2 regions of the Brevibacillus sp. NRS-1366 genome follow, and region 1 is predicted to be linked to the other one. Evidence: a T-box and tRNA genes for the amino acid it is inferred to sense, from the RefSeq annotation. Region 1 holds a T-box; the other holds one or more tRNA genes.
The links. The T-box of region 1 lies ahead of ileS (isoleucine--tRNA ligase). A T-box ahead of a tRNA ligase gene usually reads a tRNA of that ligase, here a tRNA-Ile.
Positions count from the first base shown of each region.

Region 2: it has a tRNA-Ile gene. The T-box ahead of ileS (isoleucine--tRNA ligase) is inferred to sense a tRNA for this amino acid. The anticodon was not compared.

Region 1 covers NZ_JBITPN010000022.1:700,229-712,090, forward strand. Annotated here, with positions in the region: gene ACIFQN_RS20160 (Hsp20/alpha crystallin family protein) at 1-145, opposite strand, end outside; gene ACIFQN_RS20165 (LCP family protein) at 242-1,585, opposite strand; gene ACIFQN_RS20170 (NUDIX domain-containing protein) at 1,777-2,250, shown strand; gene ACIFQN_RS20175 (MFS transporter) at 2,330-3,715, opposite strand; gene ACIFQN_RS20180 (mandelate racemase/muconate lactonizing enzyme family protein) at 3,731-4,849, opposite strand; gene ACIFQN_RS20185 (TraR/DksA C4-type zinc finger protein) at 4,870-5,631, opposite strand; gene ileS (isoleucine--tRNA ligase) at 5,796-8,579, opposite strand; T-box leader at 8,629-8,904, opposite strand; gene ACIFQN_RS20195 (DivIVA domain-containing protein) at 9,008-9,493, opposite strand; gene ACIFQN_RS20200 (RNA-binding protein) at 9,594-10,367, opposite strand; gene ACIFQN_RS20205 (YggT family protein) at 10,380-10,643, opposite strand; gene ACIFQN_RS20210 (cell division protein SepF) at 10,674-11,093, opposite strand; gene ACIFQN_RS20215 (YggS family pyridoxal phosphate-dependent enzyme) at 11,138-11,836, opposite strand; gene pgeF (peptidoglycan editing factor PgeF) at 11,833-11,862, opposite strand, start outside.
Region 2 covers NZ_JBITPN010000013.1:1,610-7,253, reverse strand. Annotated here, with positions in the region: gene dnaN (DNA polymerase III subunit beta) at 1-497, shown strand, start outside; gene yaaA (S4 domain-containing protein YaaA) at 547-762, shown strand; gene recF (DNA replication/repair protein RecF) at 779-1,897, shown strand; gene remB (extracellular matrix regulator RemB) at 1,908-2,192, shown strand; gene gyrB (DNA topoisomerase (ATP-hydrolyzing) subunit B) at 2,195-4,120, shown strand; tRNA gene ACIFQN_RS07010 (tRNA-Ile) at 4,354-4,430, shown strand; tRNA gene ACIFQN_RS07005 (tRNA-Ala) at 4,521-4,596, shown strand; tRNA gene ACIFQN_RS07000 (tRNA-Asn) at 4,603-4,678, shown strand; tRNA gene ACIFQN_RS06995 (tRNA-Glu) at 4,706-4,782, shown strand; tRNA gene ACIFQN_RS06990 (tRNA-Val) at 4,894-4,969, shown strand; tRNA gene ACIFQN_RS06985 (tRNA-Met) at 4,999-5,075, shown strand; tRNA gene ACIFQN_RS06980 (tRNA-Asp) at 5,152-5,228, shown strand; tRNA gene ACIFQN_RS06975 (tRNA-Phe) at 5,266-5,341, shown strand; tRNA gene ACIFQN_RS06970 (tRNA-Thr) at 5,358-5,433, shown strand; tRNA gene ACIFQN_RS06965 (tRNA-Tyr) at 5,494-5,578, shown strand; tRNA gene ACIFQN_RS06960 (tRNA-Gln) at 5,597-5,644, shown strand, end outside.

The DNA.
Region 1 (11,862 bases):
TGACTAAATTCTCCCAAAAACTGGTGTCCAGGATCTGATTCATCTGGCTTAACGCTTTCCACGGATGTTCCTGGTCCATGCTCAATCTGGATAAGCTTTCAGATGCTTTTTGCAATTGTTTCATTGTTTCCTGCAAATTTTTCAAGAATAACGCCTCCCCTCCTTCAAACAGGTAAGGAAAACCAGTACACTCGTACCTCAAATCCAGTATATGTACGTTTGCCTGGGTGAGTGTTATTCTCTATTCGCCATTTTGCGCATTGTCAGTGTACTCTGTCACTGGTGCTGGCGGGTCAAGAATATCAGGGGGCGGCATGTCACTCGGAGGTGGCTGTTCTACCTGATCGCCGGTTCCCTCGGCAGAAGATGGCTGCGTCGACGGCTTCGGTGATGGCTTCTGGGTAGTCGGCTTTTCACTCTTGGGCTGATCCTTTACAGAAGTGGCAGGCTTGGACTGTACCCCTGGTTTCGGGTTAGACTTCATTTCAACCTTGGCTACTTCAGCCACGGCAGCATTACTCAGTTGTGCAGTCTCAAGCGTGGATTCACCCATTTCTGTTCGCAGAGCGGTACGAACAGTCTGCATGTTTTCCAATGGCCAAAGTGAATACGGTGAGCTCCAAACTGCCCCGTTGTCCAAAGAAATCATATTTTCCGAGCTGAGCTTACCGAAATCGAGCGCCAATCCTTTGATCTGATCTTTGGAAAGATTTGTTTTTATGTGCTTGCCTACTGTATCCATGACGGCTGTCAAGCTTGCGATCCCTTCCATGGAGACAACCTTGTCTGCAACTGCACGGATTACCTGCTGCTGCCGACGATTTCGGTCAAAGTCACTGGAATTGTAGGCATCTCCACGCTTGTCCAAGCGATGGCGGACAAACCCTAGCGCCTGTTCACCATTGAGTACCTGTGTTCCTTTTTTCAGATTGCGATAAACCCCTTCTTTGGGAAGCTCATAGACGAGATCGCGATCCACGTCTACCTTGACGCCCCCCAGCTTGTCGATCACAGCGGTAAAGCCCTCAAAATCAAGCTGGACATAATGACCGACGGACACACCCAGCATATGCTCCAGTGTTTTCTTCAGCAAGGTCATTCCATTTTCCGTGACCGTTTCTCCCTTACTTTCCGCTGTCTTCTTTATATTTTCTCCCAGTGCAAACACTTCGTTGATTTTGTGATAGCCCTGGTGACCCGGAATCTGGACACGAGTATCGCGAGGCAATGAAACCATCGTGAGTTTTTGCGTGACTGGATTTGCGACTGCTACGACGAGCACATCTGTATTCAGCATGCCGATATTTTTACGGGTATCCACGCCAACTATTACGAAGGATAGAGATTTTTTCTCTTCATATGGCTGTTCTACAATCGGCTGATCAGGAAGCTTGTACGGATCATCCGTTACGGCTTCAAGCGTTTTGTTCATTTCACTGAGCACATAGCCCACTCCAATCGCCAGCAAACAGAGCATCAGACAACTCGCCAAAAGCAAATACAATCCTTTGCCCCGCTGTCCGCGATTTTTCTTCTTACGCGTTGATTTTACAGGAACGGGGAGTTTCTCTTTCTTGGAGGGCACGTCTTTGGATCACTCCTCTTCTGATCACGAGTTTTTTCTATTTTTCCGGAAAAACTTTTGTCCTATTTTACCACATTCTGGCGATTAATTGTAGAATCATGACGATGAGCCCTCTAGGTTCTTGCACTCCAGATACGAAACAGGTAGTCTAACCTTATCTAAAAAACCGTGTAGACGAAGGAGAGCAGGTCATGTACGCTTTTTCCGATGACTTTGGCTTGCCTGTGACGCTGACTTTTGACCCGCAGGTATATAGACAGCACGAGGCACGCCACGTCCTTATCTTTGCCTTTTGGCAAGGCAAACTGCTGTTTACCCGCCACCGTACACGAGGCATCGAGCTACCTGGGGGAAAAGTAGAGCCAGGTGAAAGCAGTTTGGCTGCTGCCATTCGTGAAACCTATGAAGAAACGGGTGCCATTTTGGAAGGAATAGAACGAATTGGGCAATATACGATTAATGGAGAAATGAGAAAAGATATTTATGTAGGAAGAGTCTTGCAATGTAGCATGGAACCATCCGGCTCTGATGTCTTGGAATCCATCCTTTTTGATGAGATCCCTATGAAAGTAAAAGGCAACCCGCTTTTTAGCCGCTTGCTCTACGACGATATCTATCCACTGACACTCGCGCAAGCCATGCGCCATCCTTATGCTACCAGCTAAGCCTCGATTTTTAATAACAGACAGTCCTACCTCCTTTTTAACGAGACGCGTTTTAACCAAGGGGGCAGGATGCTTGTTCTTATTTTTCTTTTTCCTTTTTACCAGAAAGTACCCGCTTCACTAGTTCATTGGGATCAAACCCGAATTTCTGAACAGCATGCTCTCTTTGCTTTGTTTCCATTGTCTCTGGTTCTATCCCGAGCACCTCTGAAACATGACGCCAGGCCTCAGTCTCTTTATCTTTTTGAGTTTGTTCTCCATTTCCCTGCGACTGCACATCGGCTTGCTTTGGCTTTAAGAAAAAGATCGCGATGACCCCAAATACAAGCGACAAGCCGGCAATCGCGCTAAACATGACGGTACGGGAAATACCGAGCAGCCAAGTAAAAACAGGCGGACCGACAGCCACTCCAATAAAACGGACACCGCTATAGAGTGAGGTAATCATTCCCCGCTCTGACTTTTGTACAGCCCCCACAATCATGCTGTTCAAGCAGGGCAAAATGAGTCCTGTTCCCAGGCTGCCAATCACGAGAATACCAATGAGCGCATAGGCTCCTTTTACAAAGCTGGCAAGGATGTACGATGCCGCGAGCATGAACATGCCTACGATGACAAATAATCGCATCAAGCCCAGCTTCTTTTTGATGACGAGCCCGGTTACATAAGCTGCAATGCTCATCACCAGCAAAGGCACAGCCAAAATTCCGCCTTTCAACACGCCATCAATCTTGTACTTTTCTTCCAGTAAATCAGACAGGTAGAATAACACGCCAAATAAGGTAAACAGGCAGATACTCCCGATAAAAAACGCAGGTACCAGCCATTTTCCATGCTGCTTGAATACTCCTCCGATCGAATGCATGTACTGCCCCAGCGGCAGTGGCTGTCTCTCTTGTTTCTTTTCCTTCGTCATAAACAGGAAAAGGATCAATATGACCCCACAAATAATCGGAAACGCCAGGAAGACCATATACCATGAAATCAGAGCAAGTAAAGAACCGAAAATTGGACTCAACACTTTTCCCAGCCCGTTGGATGTCTCCATAAGCCCCAAAGCTCTACTCTCTGATGCCCCGTTGAACAGATCTCCAACTAAAGCCATCGCAATGGGTGCAGTACCTGCCGCCCCGATTCCTTGTAATACCCGACCGCCCATAATCATCATATACGGCTTGTCTATCCACAATGCGCTAAGCCCTGCCATCAATCCTCCCACCCCGTACAAAGCGAGTGCGATGATAATCACGATTTTTCTACCGAAGCGATCCGACAAATACCCAGCAAGTGGTATCACAATCCCGGCTGCGATTGAAAAAGCTGTGATCAACAGGCTTGTTTGCAACGATGTGAGATGCAGCTTCGTTTTCATTGTAGGCAAGACGGGAATCAGCATAGAGTTACCCAGAACCATGACCAGTGGGATGCCCGTTAGTCCAATCAGGTTTTTCGCATTTTGTGCCATACGAAACTCCTCGTCTTACGCATAGGCGCTGCCATCCCAGCGCATCGCGTTGATAATTTCCCAATTCGGCTCGACGCCAATCCCAATTCCATCCGGCAGCTTTACTTTGCCATTGGAAAGATGGACAGGAAACAAGTACGTAAAAGGGTTTTCCATCACATCCCACTCAACAGGCTCAATCGGCTCTGCATCCATCTTTGTCCACGCCAAAAGGCAAGATTGTGCAAACATCGTATAGAGCCTGGCTAAACCTCCGTCAAACGAGTGGGGAGAGACTCGGAACCCAAATTGACGTGCGATTTGAAGATGCGTTCGAAAATCTTCGATGCCTTCCGTATGCAATAAATCCGGTTGAGCGATATCAATAGCTCCCTGCTTATACAGGGGCAAAAACTGTGCACAGCGGACCAAGTTCTCTCCTCCAGCCAGCGGAATGGAGAGGGCTGCACGCAATTTGACGTATTCCTCTGTCCGCTCCATTGGCATTGGCTCCTCTAACCACATCCAGTTGGCATATCTGGAAAAGAGACAATTCCATTTCGCAGCTGAAGCCAGATCATAGCTTTGATTAGCATCTACTGCTACCTGTATTTCTTCTGGCAAGGTTTTCATCAGCGCTTCTATATGCTTTTGATCATCGCGTATCGCTTTTCCGCCGATTTTTACTTTGACCTTGGTAAATCCAGACTCTACCTGCTTTGTTACATTCATGATAGATTGTTGCATCCAGTCTTCACGTTCTGTGTAGGACTGAAAGGATGCATAAACAGGAATAGCGGGGTGAATCATCCCACCCCATAATTGACAAACCGACATCCCTGCTGCTTTAGCGACGATTTCTGTCAGTGCCATACTGATCCCTGCCGCTGAACGTTGATGCCACTTGCTGATTACATCGACAAGCGCTACCCTATTGGTTGCTAGCTTACCCAGAAGAAAAGGGATAATGCGCTCCCGAAAGCCTTTGTCCAAAGTGGGAAGCCAATCAATTACTTCGCCCCAGCCTTCTATTCCCGACCGGGTAATGATTCGAATGAGATACGAAGTCCGGTATCGCTTGTAGCCATTGGCATCTCCATACGCCTCGGGCAAACGATAAAGCAGCGGATACGTTTCGATGCGTTCGATTTGCATGTCAGGTCAAGATCCCCCCGTCACAACAAATCATTGCGCCCTTCGCGTTCGGCACGTTCTTCCTCATACTCGTCGTAGTCAAGGTAATTCCCTTTCCCCTCTCCTTTGCGCATGTACTCTTCATACGTGCCACTTCGCATGAAATGAACGCTGTCTGGTCCATGATAACCTTCGATTCCCGTATAGCCGATTTCTTCTACTGCTTCTACAAAGCCATCTGGCTCATCACTTTCGATATACATTTCCTTATAATCCGTCTTGTCATTGTCCACGAATGAAAACGGTGTACTGGAAGTCCCCCACGCCTCGACAATCTGCCAAGCGTCTTCCCCGTCAAAGCCATTTTGTCCCTCTTTTTCATCCAGAGAGGTTCGTCCAAAAGGAGGCTGCATAAACTCCTCCTCGATCGGACGTGACTCGTTGATCGACGGAGCTGGTGCGTGCTCCTTGCACGTCTGGGCCTGTGGCAAAGCTTCGAGCCTCTCTTCTGAGATTGCTTCGCCACAAACGCTGCAGATTCCGTAGGTCCCTTCATCCATCCGTGTCAGGGCTTGATCAATTTCCTTCAGGGTCTCTCGGTCCAGACTGTCCAGAGCCAAGTCCTTTTCCCGTTCAAACATCTCACTGCCAATGTCTGCGGGATGATTATCGTACATGGAAAACTCCTGCAAGGAAGTTGTCATCGGCTCTCTCATGCCATAATGGTCCTGAACGCGATCTTCGAGTTCTTTCTTTTGTTCAAGCAGCTTTTCCTTGAAGCTAGCCAGCTTATTTTGGTCCAAGTCGGCCACCACCTTCGTTTGGTTTCCTCAACAGGTAGTATGTCTACAGAGCCATGTAAATAACCCACGAAAAGCCCGGCCCTAGGATGGTGCTCCACGTAAAAGAAAAAACCTGCCATCCGTAAAGGAATAGCAGGTTTTTCCATTCAGCAATGTGCACGCATTTACTCTGTTACATGTGCGTAGTGTTCTTCTACGATGTCGGCACAACGTCCGCAAATGGAAGGATGAGCCTCGCTTGCGCCTACATCCAGTTTTACCACACGGCAACGTTCGCATTTCACACCATCTGCCGCAGAAACGACTACCGCAATCCCTTCCAGCTGCGTAGCTTCTGCGGACGCCCCTACACCGTGCGCGTGCAGATCCACATGAGCCACGATGAACAAATCAGCCAAATCATCCATAGAAGCGAGTGTTTTGGCTACTTCCTCTGTCTGTGGATAAAGTGCCAGCTTGGCGTCTACGGAATTACCGAACACTTTGTTGCGGCGTGCTTCTTCCATCGCCTTGAGTACTTCATCACGTACCTCGAGGAAAGCGTCCCATTTCTTCTCATCATCTGCGGAGAAGTCCAGGTGCTGCTCGTTTGCTTCTGGCATATCCGTCAGTTGTACGCTTTTCTCTGTTACACCTGGAACGAAAGCCCACACTTCATCAGCAGTATGCGGCAAAAGTGGTGCTACCAGCTTCACCAGGCCGAGCAGGCAATCATACATAACCGTTTGCGCTGCGCGGCGTTTGAGGCTATCTGGTGCTTCCACATACAGACGGTCTTTACAAATATCGAGATAGAAAGCAGAGAGATCGATGACGCAGAAATTGCGAACGGAGTGGAATACCGTATGGAACTGGTATTCATCGTACGCTTTTCGTACACGGCTTACCATTTTTGCTGCTTTCGCCAGTACATAGCGATCCAGCTCGCCCAACTGCTCATAAGCTACACGATCCTTTGCAGGGTCGAAACCATCGAGATTACCAAGCAAGAAACGGAACGTATTGCGGATTTTACGATATACTTCCGCGATCTGGCTCAAGATTGCATCGGAAATGCGTTGATCTGCCTGATAGTCAACAGAAGCTACCCACAGACGCAAAATGTCTGCACCCATGCTATTGATGACTTGTTGCGGAACAATCGTATTCCCTAGCGATTTGGACATTTTGCGTCCTTCGCCATCGAGAGTGAAGCCGTGGCTCAACACCCCTTTATAAGGCGCTGTCCCATAAACCGCAACACTAGTCGACAAGGAGGAGTTGAACCATCCACGATATTGGTCAGAGCCTTCGAGGTACAAATCAGCAGGCCAGCTCAGTCCGCGCTCTCTCAGTACAGCCTGGTGGCTAGAGCCAGAGTCGAACCAAACGTCCATAATATCGGTTTCTTTACGGAAATCCTTGCAATCGCATTTGGTGCAGGAAAGTCCTTCTGGCACCAATTCGTTTGCTTCGCGCGCGAACCAGACGGACGAGCCTTCTTTGCGGAACAGGTTGGAAATATGGTTGATCGTCGTGTCATTGATGATTGGTTCATTACATGCTTTGCAATAGAAGATCGGGATCGGAACACCCCAGACGCGCTGACGGGAAATGCACCAGTCACCGCGGTCAGCAATCATGTTAGCCAGACGAGTTTCGCCCCAATGCGGGATCCATTTTACATTTTTGATTGCTTCCAGCATTTGTTCGCGGAAACCGTCGATGGATGCAAACCACTGCTCTGTCGCACGGTAAATCACTGGTTTTTTGGTACGCCAGTCATGCGGATAGGAGTGCGTAAAGAAGCTGAGCTTCAGCAGCGCTCCGTTTTCTTTCAGCTTTTCCGTAATAACCTTGTTCGCATCTTCGTAGAAAAGACCTTCAAAGCCAGGAGCTTCACCCGTCATTTTGCCTTCGTGATCGACTGGGCAAAGCACTCCCAAGTCGTATTTTTGACCGACGTTAAAGTCGTCTTCCCCGTGCCCTGGCGCTGTATGAACGCAGCCAGTACCTGCATCGAGCGTGACGTGCTCGCCCAGGATGAGCAGGGATGTGCGGTCATAGAACGGATGCTGGGTAAGCACGCCTTCCAGTTCCTGACCTTTAATGGAAGACAGAACTTCCACATTCCCCCAGCCGATTTCCTTGCTGGCAGCTTCGAGAAGGCCGCTCGCGACGAGGAATTTGCGGCCGTCTGCTTTCACGACACTATACTCCAGCTCTGGGTGCAGCGAAATCGCCAAGTTAGCTGGCAGCGTCCATGGAGTAGTCGTCCAAATCACGACACCGGTTTCTGTATCCAGCTTGCCTTTTCCGTCTACCACCTGGAAGCTGACATAAATAGAAGGCGAGCGCTTGTCTTTATATTCGATTTCGGCATCAGCCAATGCCGTTTCAGAAGACGGAGACCAGTATACACAGCGCAGCCCTTTGTAAATGTAGCCTTTTTTCGCCATCTCACCAAAAACTTGAATCTGATTGGCTTCGTACTCAGGCAAAAGTGTTACGTATGGGTTTTCCCAATCGCCGCGAATACCCAATCGTTTGAATTGATCCCGCTGCTTGTCGATATAGGACCACGCATACTCTTCACAGCGCTTGCGGAAATCGTTGACTTCAATGCTACGACGGTCCAAGCCTTGTGCATTGACGATAGCTTGCTCGATTGGGAGTCCGTGTGTGTCCCAGCCTGGAATGTATGGTGCGGTGAAGCCTGCCATTGACTTATAGCGTACGATGAAGTCTTTGAGGATTTTGTTCAAGGCATGGCCGATATGAATATCTCCATTCGCATAAGGAGGGCCATCATGCAAAATAAAAGACGGGCGTCCAGCTGTACGCTCTTGTACTTGTTGATAAATGTCCATTTCTTCCCACGCTGTCTGCATTTGCGGCTCGCGATTTGGCAAATTGCCGCGCATTGGGAAATCGGTTTTTGGTAGTGATAAGGTTTTGCTGTAATCCATGGCCTGATTTCACTCCTAAAAAATAGTAAAAGCCTTCACTCATCCCTAAAAAAGGGACGAGAGAAAGCTCCCGTGGTACCACCCTGATTGAGCGAAGATCGTTGACTAAAAAAGCCAATGAAAAATCCGCTCCACTTGTCTCATTCATAACGGGAATGACGCGCTCACTTACTCCCCTGTTTTCATCTTGGAAAAGACTACATGAGGGTTTCGGGTATTGAACTCCCGGGTGATTTTCAGCGAATGCTACTGATCGGGTTTTCACCTGTTCCCGACTCTCTTTGACAGTGCCGTCTCGCGTACTCTTCCCGTTCATCGTCTATTGAAGCAACTGATTGTGTATGTGATTCAGCAGCTTCATATGGATTATTGTGATCGAAAAAGTTTGTCTTTCATTATAGTACCATCATCAACCGAACGTCAACGATTTATTCAACCGCTACCGCCGAATCTGCCTGCTCGATATCATCCCAGGCACCATTTTCGAGCATTTCCAGTTGGGCTTCAAGCAATGTCCGGAAACGCATGCGATAAACGGATGCCCGCTTTTTCAATTCCTCGATTTCGATCGCGATTTTACGAGATTTCGCAAGCGCTTCGTTGACGATTCGATCAGCATTTTTCTCTGCCTCTTTTAAAATCAATTGAGCTTCCTTGCGCGCATTGGATTTTACATCCTCTGCTGTTTCTTGGGCAACGAGAATCGATTTGCTCAAATTCTCTTCCAGGCTCTTATAATAATCGACGCGTTCATTCAAAATAGCGACGCGCTCTTCCGTTTCTTTTTTTTCTTTAATCAGGAGCTCAAAGTCCTTAATCACCTGATCGAGAAATTCATTCACTTCGTCGATATTATACCCGCGAAAGCCTGTGCTGAATTCTTTATTATGTATATCCAATGGCGTTAATGGCACATGAACCCCCCACTTTTCCCGATAATTCGTTCCCTATGTTTTCGACAGGAATTGCTTTGTTTCCTGCCCAATTTTACAAATTTTTGCGTTCTCTTTCATCTTATGTAACTAGTCCTACAATCATGCGCAGTCTGCCGCTTCGCGTGGGACCTGAGACCTCGAGCAGCTTGAAGCGTCCAAAGCCAGCCATCGACACCATGTCTCCCATGCGCAATTGGTGTGAGGGATCTTCTACAGCCTTCCAGTTGACTTTCACCTTGCCTGCCCGGATCGGAACCAACGCTTTCGCCCGAGAAAGGTTATGCACCTCTCCCAAGATGGCGTCGATACGTGGGGACGGCACTGTAATCGTCTTTTCGACATAACGTGCTGCGGGAGGCTTGAAATCTTCCCACTGTACCCGCTTGATTTGCACGGATGTTCGATGTATTTGCGTTACTTGCGTACAGACGAAATCAGCTATTTCCTCACCTACAATGACAAAACAGCCGTCTGCATCCGTTATCATATCGCCAAATTTTTCTCTTTTCATGCCAACACCGAGGATTGCTCCCATCACATCCCGGTGTTCCAGTGAATGAAACCGCTGATCCGCCCTGATTGCGAGTAGAGCAATTCGATAATCGTCTGTTTCTGGGCTGAGATAGTCCGGGTGCAGAATCACTCGTGTGCGCTCTGCTCCTTCGTACCCCCCACTACTCGATACAGTCACATCCTGTACCTGGGAAGCCAGGCTTTGGAAGATCATCAACTGCCTCGGGTCCACAAAATCAGTTAGGCGCATGGCCTGCTTACGCTCTACTAGCGTCAGCATTTCCAGCGCCCGTTCTACAAAAGGACGTTCTTCTTTTGCAAAATGATCAAATACACTCATATGTTCACTCGCCTATGATAGTTTCAGCAGAATGGTAAACAATCCTTCATATGCAAAACGCAGGGCAATCAAAGCTACAATGGGAGAAATGTCGATAAAGCCCAAAGTAGGAATGAACCGACGGAAAGGAGCCAAATACGGCTCTACCAGTCGTTCCAATAGCTGCCCGATGCCTGTACTCCGCATTTGAGGAACCCAAGACATCAGTATGTACGCAATAATCATGAATTGATAAACGGTAAAAGCAAAATTAAGAACTGTTAACAAGTAACCCATTGGCTCACCCTTTTTTTCGTCGTTGAATCGCTATTCTTCCAGTACGCTGGAGATCGTTCCTTGAATGTCCACATGGTCAGGCGTGCAGACAAAAATCGTATCCCCCACTTTCTGGATGTCGCCGTTCAGTGCATAAACCGTTCCGCTCAAAAAATCGATAATTCGTTTCGCTTGGTCCTTTTCAACCCGATGCAGATTGACTACAACCGGTCTGCGATGACGAAGATTGTCGGCGATATCCTGTGCATCACTGTAGTGACGGGGTTCACAGAGGATCAACCGAATCCCCTCCTTCTCCCGTGCTTGGAACGGTACCACATTATTAGCCCGGCTAGCAGGCTGCCGCTTGTGGGAGGAATCTGCTTCTTCGTGCTCCTCTTGTACCGTTTCCTCGATATACTCTTCGTTGTCCAGACCTAAAAACCCCATCAGCTTGTTCATTACACCCATCTTTATTCCCCCTCTCTGGCATGCTGTCTTTTGTGGTTCGTTTCTTATTCCGATTTGACCAAAACAGATCCCAGTCGGATATATGTAGCTCCCTCTTCAATTGCTACCTCAAAATCACTGGACATGCCCATGGATAACTCCTCAACATGTGCATGTGGGAACGCCCACTCATTGATGCGCTCTTTCCATTCATAAAGACCACGGAACACCGGGCGTGCTTCTTCCTGATTTTCGACAACAGGCGCCATCGTCATTAATCCGACGACCTTTATATGTTTCATATTACTGGTTTCGCGCAAAAAAGCCAATACATCATTGGGACTAAGCCCAAATTTTGTCTCTTCTCCGGAGATGTTCACCTGCAGGAAGCAGTTTACCACCAGACCAAGTGCTTCGCCCCGTTTATTCAGCTCCTGTGCGAGGGAAACGCGATCCAGAGAGTGTATATACGGAAAACGTCCTACAATCTCTTTTGCTTTATTGGTTTGCAAATGACCAATGAAATGCCACGTGCCCCTGTCTCCGTACAGCTCGTGCTTGGGGAGGGCGTCTTGAACACGATTTTCCCCGATGTGTTCCACTCCCACTTCTAGCAAATCCCCAATTGCCTCGGCGTCGACGTACTTGGTGACAGCAATAATTTTGACGTCCTCGCGCTTGCGGTTGGCCCGGTCGCAGGCCGCCTGAATTCTTTTTTCAATTGCTTGCAGCCTCTCTTTTATTGCTTCTTGCTCATTCGTCATGATGCACTTCCCTCTCCCTTCTGATT
Region 2 (5,644 bases), on a different contig from region 1:
TATTGGATGACGACCAAAACCCTGCTGATATCGTCGTAGCGGAAAACCAGATCCTGGTGAAGTCGAAACACATTCTGTTCTATTCCCGTCTGTTGGAGGGAACGTACCCGGACACGACCAGAATCATTCCACAAGGCAGCAAAACCGAGATCACAGTTAGCACAAAAGAGTTGCTGCAATCGATTGAGCGCGCTTCCCTGCTGAGTCGCGAAGGCAAATCAAACGTGGTAAAATTGGTTACTTTATCTGATGGAAGCGTAGAAATCACATCAAATGCTCCAGAGATCGGGAAAGTAACAGACATGTTGACGCCGAAAGCGATGAATGGAGAAGAGCTCAAAATCTCCTTCAATGCCAAATACATGATCGATGCCCTGCGTGCGATTGACAGCACCGAAATTAAAGCAAGCTTTACTGGCCCTATGAGTCCATTTGTCATTCGTCCAACTGACCATGATTGGATGCTTCATTTGATTTTGCCAGTGCGTACCTACTAGGCGTTTTTTCGTAAAGGAATGTTTTTACGTAAAAGAAAGGGGCCCTACCATGCGTGAGGTTTCCATCACGACCGAATATATCGCCCTCGGGCAATTTTTAAAGCTGGCGGAAGTCATTGATACTGGAGGTATGGCAAAAGCATTTCTGGCTGAAGTGCCGATCCAGATCAACGGTGAGCTCGATAACCGGCGCGGCCGCAAGCTATATCCTGGCGATGAAGTGGCGATTGAAGGCTATGGCCGCTATCAAGTGGTACGCCGCTGAGAGGAGAGCGTGATTCTTGTTTCTCAAGAACCTGTCGCTAACCAACTATCGCAATTACGAATCGCTCTCCCTGTCATTTGACGGTCCGATTCAGCTATTTATTGGCAACAATGCTCAAGGCAAAACAAATGTACTGGAATCCATATACGTGTTGGCCCTGGCCAAATCCCATCGCACGCCCCGAGACAAGGAGCTGATTGCCTGGGAGGCTGATTATGCCGCTATCCGTAGCGATGTTCTTCGTCGCTACGGTTCTGTTCGTTTGGAGCTGCAGTTGACAGCAAAGGGAAAGCGGGCCAAAATCAACGGAATGGAGCAGCAGAAGCTCAGTGCCTATGTGGGAGCATTGAATGTCGTGATGTTTGCTCCGGAGGATTTGTCCATCGTGAAAGGAGCTCCTGCTCAGCGCAGACGCTTTATTGACATGGAAATCGGGCAAGTATCTCCAACGTATCTGTATTATTTGAGCAATTACAACAAGGTGCTGGCCCAGCGAAATCAGCTTTTGAAGGATTTGGCCATGAAAAAAAGTAACTCGCTGGAAATGCTGGCAATTTGGAATACCCAATTAGCCGATTTAGCTGTAAAATTGTTACGGAAGCGTTTTGAGTTTATTCGCAAGCTAGAAACGTGGGCACAAGAGATCCACACTGGCATTACCGACGGCAGGGAAATGCTTTCCTTGCATTACGAAAACTCATCGCCCGTCACGGAAGAGATGACAGTAGACCAGGCAGTTGATAAGCTATTGGCTGCTTATGAAGAGGTTCGCGACCGAGAAATCATGCGGGGAAGCACCCTGATTGGACCGCACCGTGATGATTTTTCACTTAAGGTGAACAACATGGATGTACAGACGTACGGTTCTCAGGGACAGCAACGCACCAGCGCGCTGTCCATCAAATTGGCCGAAATCGAGCTGATAAAAGAAGAAGTAGGCGAATACCCCGTTCTTTTGTTAGATGATGTCTTGTCAGAGTTGGATGAACATCGACAAACCCTGCTGCTCGAAACCATTCAGGATCGGGTTCAGACGTTTGTAAGCACAACGGGTGTGGAAGGCTTAAAGCATCAGGTTCTCCAGCAAGCCTCTCGTTTTTACGTGAAGGAAGGGAAAATCTCGGGGGAAAGGTAGGGGATCAGGGATGTTTATACACATTGGTGGAGATACTGTGGTGAGCACAAAGGAAGTCATTTCCATTCTCGACCATCAGACTGTCAAATCCTCCAAAATCAATAAGGCTTTCTTGCATGAAAAACGGAAAACCGTTGTTGATCACAGCGAGGAAGAAACAAAGTCGTATGTAATCACCCAGGATGCCATATACTGTTCACCTATTTCTTCTCTGACGCTAAAGCGACGCGCTCAGTTCGTGGACAGCTTGGATCAGGTTCCCTTAGTACAAGCTGAAGTAGAGGAGTTGACTTAAGAGTGGATCAAGTGACGACAAAAGATACAAACTACGACGCTAGTCAGATTCAGGTGCTGGAAGGGTTAGAGGCAGTTCGGAAACGTCCCGGCATGTATATCGGGTCGACCAGCAGCCGCGGTTTGCATCACCTGGTATGGGAGATTGTCGACAACGCCATCGACGAAGCACTTGCCGGCTATTGTGACGAGATTTTGGTAGTCATTCAGCCGGACAACTCCATAGCTGTAACCGATAATGGCCGGGGAATTCCAACCGGCATTCATGAAAAGACTGGTAAATCAACTGTAGAAACTGTTTTGACCGTTTTGCACGCCGGCGGTAAATTTGGTGGTGGCGGATACAAGGTTTCAGGTGGTCTGCACGGTGTAGGTAGCTCGGTTGTGAACGCGCTCTCCGAATGGATGGAAGTCGAAGTCAAACAAAACGGCAACATTTATCACATGCGTTTTCGTGTAGGTGCTCCAGAAGCGGACCTCGCTATCGTTGGTGAAACGGAAGACAGCGGGACAAAGGTTACGTTTAAGCCTGACCCGACTATTTTTACCGAAACCACAGTCTTTGAATACGACCTCCTGCAAAAACGGATTCGCGAGCTGGCTTTCCTGAATAAAGGACTGCGCATTACGCTAAAGGATGCACGTCCTGATCAGGAGCGGGAAGAATCGTTCCATTATGAGGGCGGTATCGTGCAATTCGTTGAGTACCTGAACAAGAACAGGGAGGCTTTGCATGACGAGGTTATTTATTGTGAAGGCGAAAAGGATGGCTTGCTGGTCGAAGTAGCTATCCAGTACAACGATAGCTACGTCAGCAATATTTACTCTTTTGCCAATAACATTAATACGCATGAGGGCGGAACTCACGAAACCGGCTTTAAAACAGCCCTTACTCGTGTGATTAATGACTATAGCCGCAAGTTCAACTTTTTGAAGGAAAAGGATCAGAATCTCTCTGGTGACGATGTGCGCGAAGGGATTACCGCCATTATCTCGGTGAAGATTCAAGAGCCGCAATTTGAAGGTCAAACGAAAACAAAGCTCGGCAACTCTGAAGCCCGCAGCATTACAGAGTCTGTTTTTGGCGATCGCTTTAACAGCTTCATGGAGGAAAATCCGGGGATTGCCAAGAAAGTGGTCGAGAAGGCTTTGATGGCTGCCAGAGCGCGTGAAGCAGCGAAGAAGGCTCGGGAAATGACTCGTCGCAAGAGCGCTTTGGAAGTAAGTGCATTGCCGGGTAAATTGGCGGATTGTTCGTCTAAAGACGCGTCTGAGTCAGAACTGTTCATCGTAGAGGGAGACTCTGCGGGTGGTTCTGCAAAGATGGGTCGTGACCGCCATTTCCAGGCGATCCTGCCACTACGGGGTAAAGTCTTGAACGTGGAAAAAGCACGTCTCGACAAAATTCTGGGCAACAATGAGATTCGCATGATCATTACCGCACTAGGTACGGGGGTCGGCGAAGATTTTGACATTACCAAAGCACGTTACCATAAAGTTGTCATCATGACCGATGCGGACGTCGACGGTTCTCACATCCGTACCCTTCTTTTGACATTCTTCTATCGTTACATGAGACAATTGATTGAAGCAGGGTATATTTATATTGCCCAACCGCCTCTCTTTAGTATTAAACAAGGGAAGCAGATTCATTATGCCTATACCGATAGGCAGCGTGATGAAATTCTGGCAACCTTGAAAACGACTCCTAAACCCAATATCCAGCGCTATAAAGGATTGGGTGAAATGAACGCGGATCAATTGTGGGAAACAACTATGGATCCAGACGTTCGAACGCTTCTTCAAGTAAACCTAGAGGACGCTATGGAATCGGATATGGTATTTGAAACGCTCATGGGCGATGAAGTAGAACCGCGCAGAGAGTTTATTGAGCAGCATGCTTCAAGAGTACGCGATCTAGATATTTAATCGACAAACAAATGAAGGACATGTAGGAAGACTCAGCTATTCAGGCGGTGTATTCTGATACATGCTATGAATAGCTGAGCTTCTTTTTTATTGTGTAAACACGGTTGCTTTTTGCTAGGTAGATATACGTAAATCTACTTTTTAAAAATTTTAGCTGTATCTGATAAAAAATATGAAAAATTCTATTGCAATGAATTAAAATCTATGCTAGATTATAATTCCAGAAGGGATACGGGCCTATAGCTCAGTTGGTTAGAGCGCACGCCTGATAAGCGTGAGGTCGGCTGTTCGAGTCAGCCTAGGCCCACCATTATAGCTTTTTCTTCTTGCTGAGGGGTCCCCGAAAAGTATTCGGAATAACCAACGAAGCATAAGCGTCACTTTTTTTGGTTTCTTTCATGGGGCTGTAGCTCAGTTGGGAGAGCGCCTGCCTTGCAAGCAGGAGGTCATCGGTTCGATCCCGTTCAGCTCCACCATATTGTTCCTCGGTAGCTCAGTTGGTAGAGCAATCGGCTGTTAACCGATCGGTCGGCGGTTCGAGTCCGTCCCGAGGAGCCATTCAGAAACTTATATAACATTCATCCTGGCCCGTTGGTGAAGCGGTTTAACACAGCAGCCTTTCACGCTGTCATACAGGGGTTCGAATCCCCTACGGGTCACCATACTACCCCACAAAGTGGATTTGATGCTTCTTGGCATCATTGAAGTTGACGGGGCCCCCGCAAAGTACTCGGAATATGCTTCAAAGCATATTCGTCACTTTGTGGGGTTACGGAGGCTTAGCTCAGCTGGGAGAGCATCTGCCTTACAAGCAGAGGGTCGGCGGTTCGATCCCGTCAGCCTCCACCACTTAATTTCATAAAGTGACTTAGTAACGTCGCGGGATGGAGCAGCTCGGTAGCTCGTCGGGCTCATAACCCGAAGGTCGCAGGTTCAAATCCTGCTCCCGCAACCAAATTTTTCACTTGAACTACGTTGAAAGTTCTTCTTGCTCAAGTGAGATGGGAGTGCCCTTGGGTGCAACCAAATATGGAGCTGTGGTGAAGTTGGAGTTCACGCCGGTCTGTCACACCGGAGGTCGCGGGTTCGAGTCCCGTCAGCTCCGCCATTCTTTCTCAAGCAATGGTGGAACGTCAAATGCTTGAGGCTCGGTAGCTCAGTCGGTAGAGCAGAGGACTGAAAATCCTCGTGTCGGCGGTTCGATTCCGTCCCGAGCCACCATTACTATATGAAATATGCCGGTATAGCTCAATTGGTAGAGCACCTGACTTGTAATCAGGGGGTTGTGGGTTCAAGTCCTATTGCCGGCACCACAATTTACCTAGAAAATAGCGTGTGCGTGCTGTTTGCACAGTGCTTTTCAAGGAAAAGCTGGGGAGATAGTGAAGTGGCTAAACACGGCAGACTGTAAATCTGCTCCCTCCGGGTTCGGCGGTTCGAATCCGTCTCTCCCCACCATCTTTACTTCGTGGCTATTGGGGTATAGCCAAGCGGTAAGGCAACGGACTTTGACTCCGTCATTCC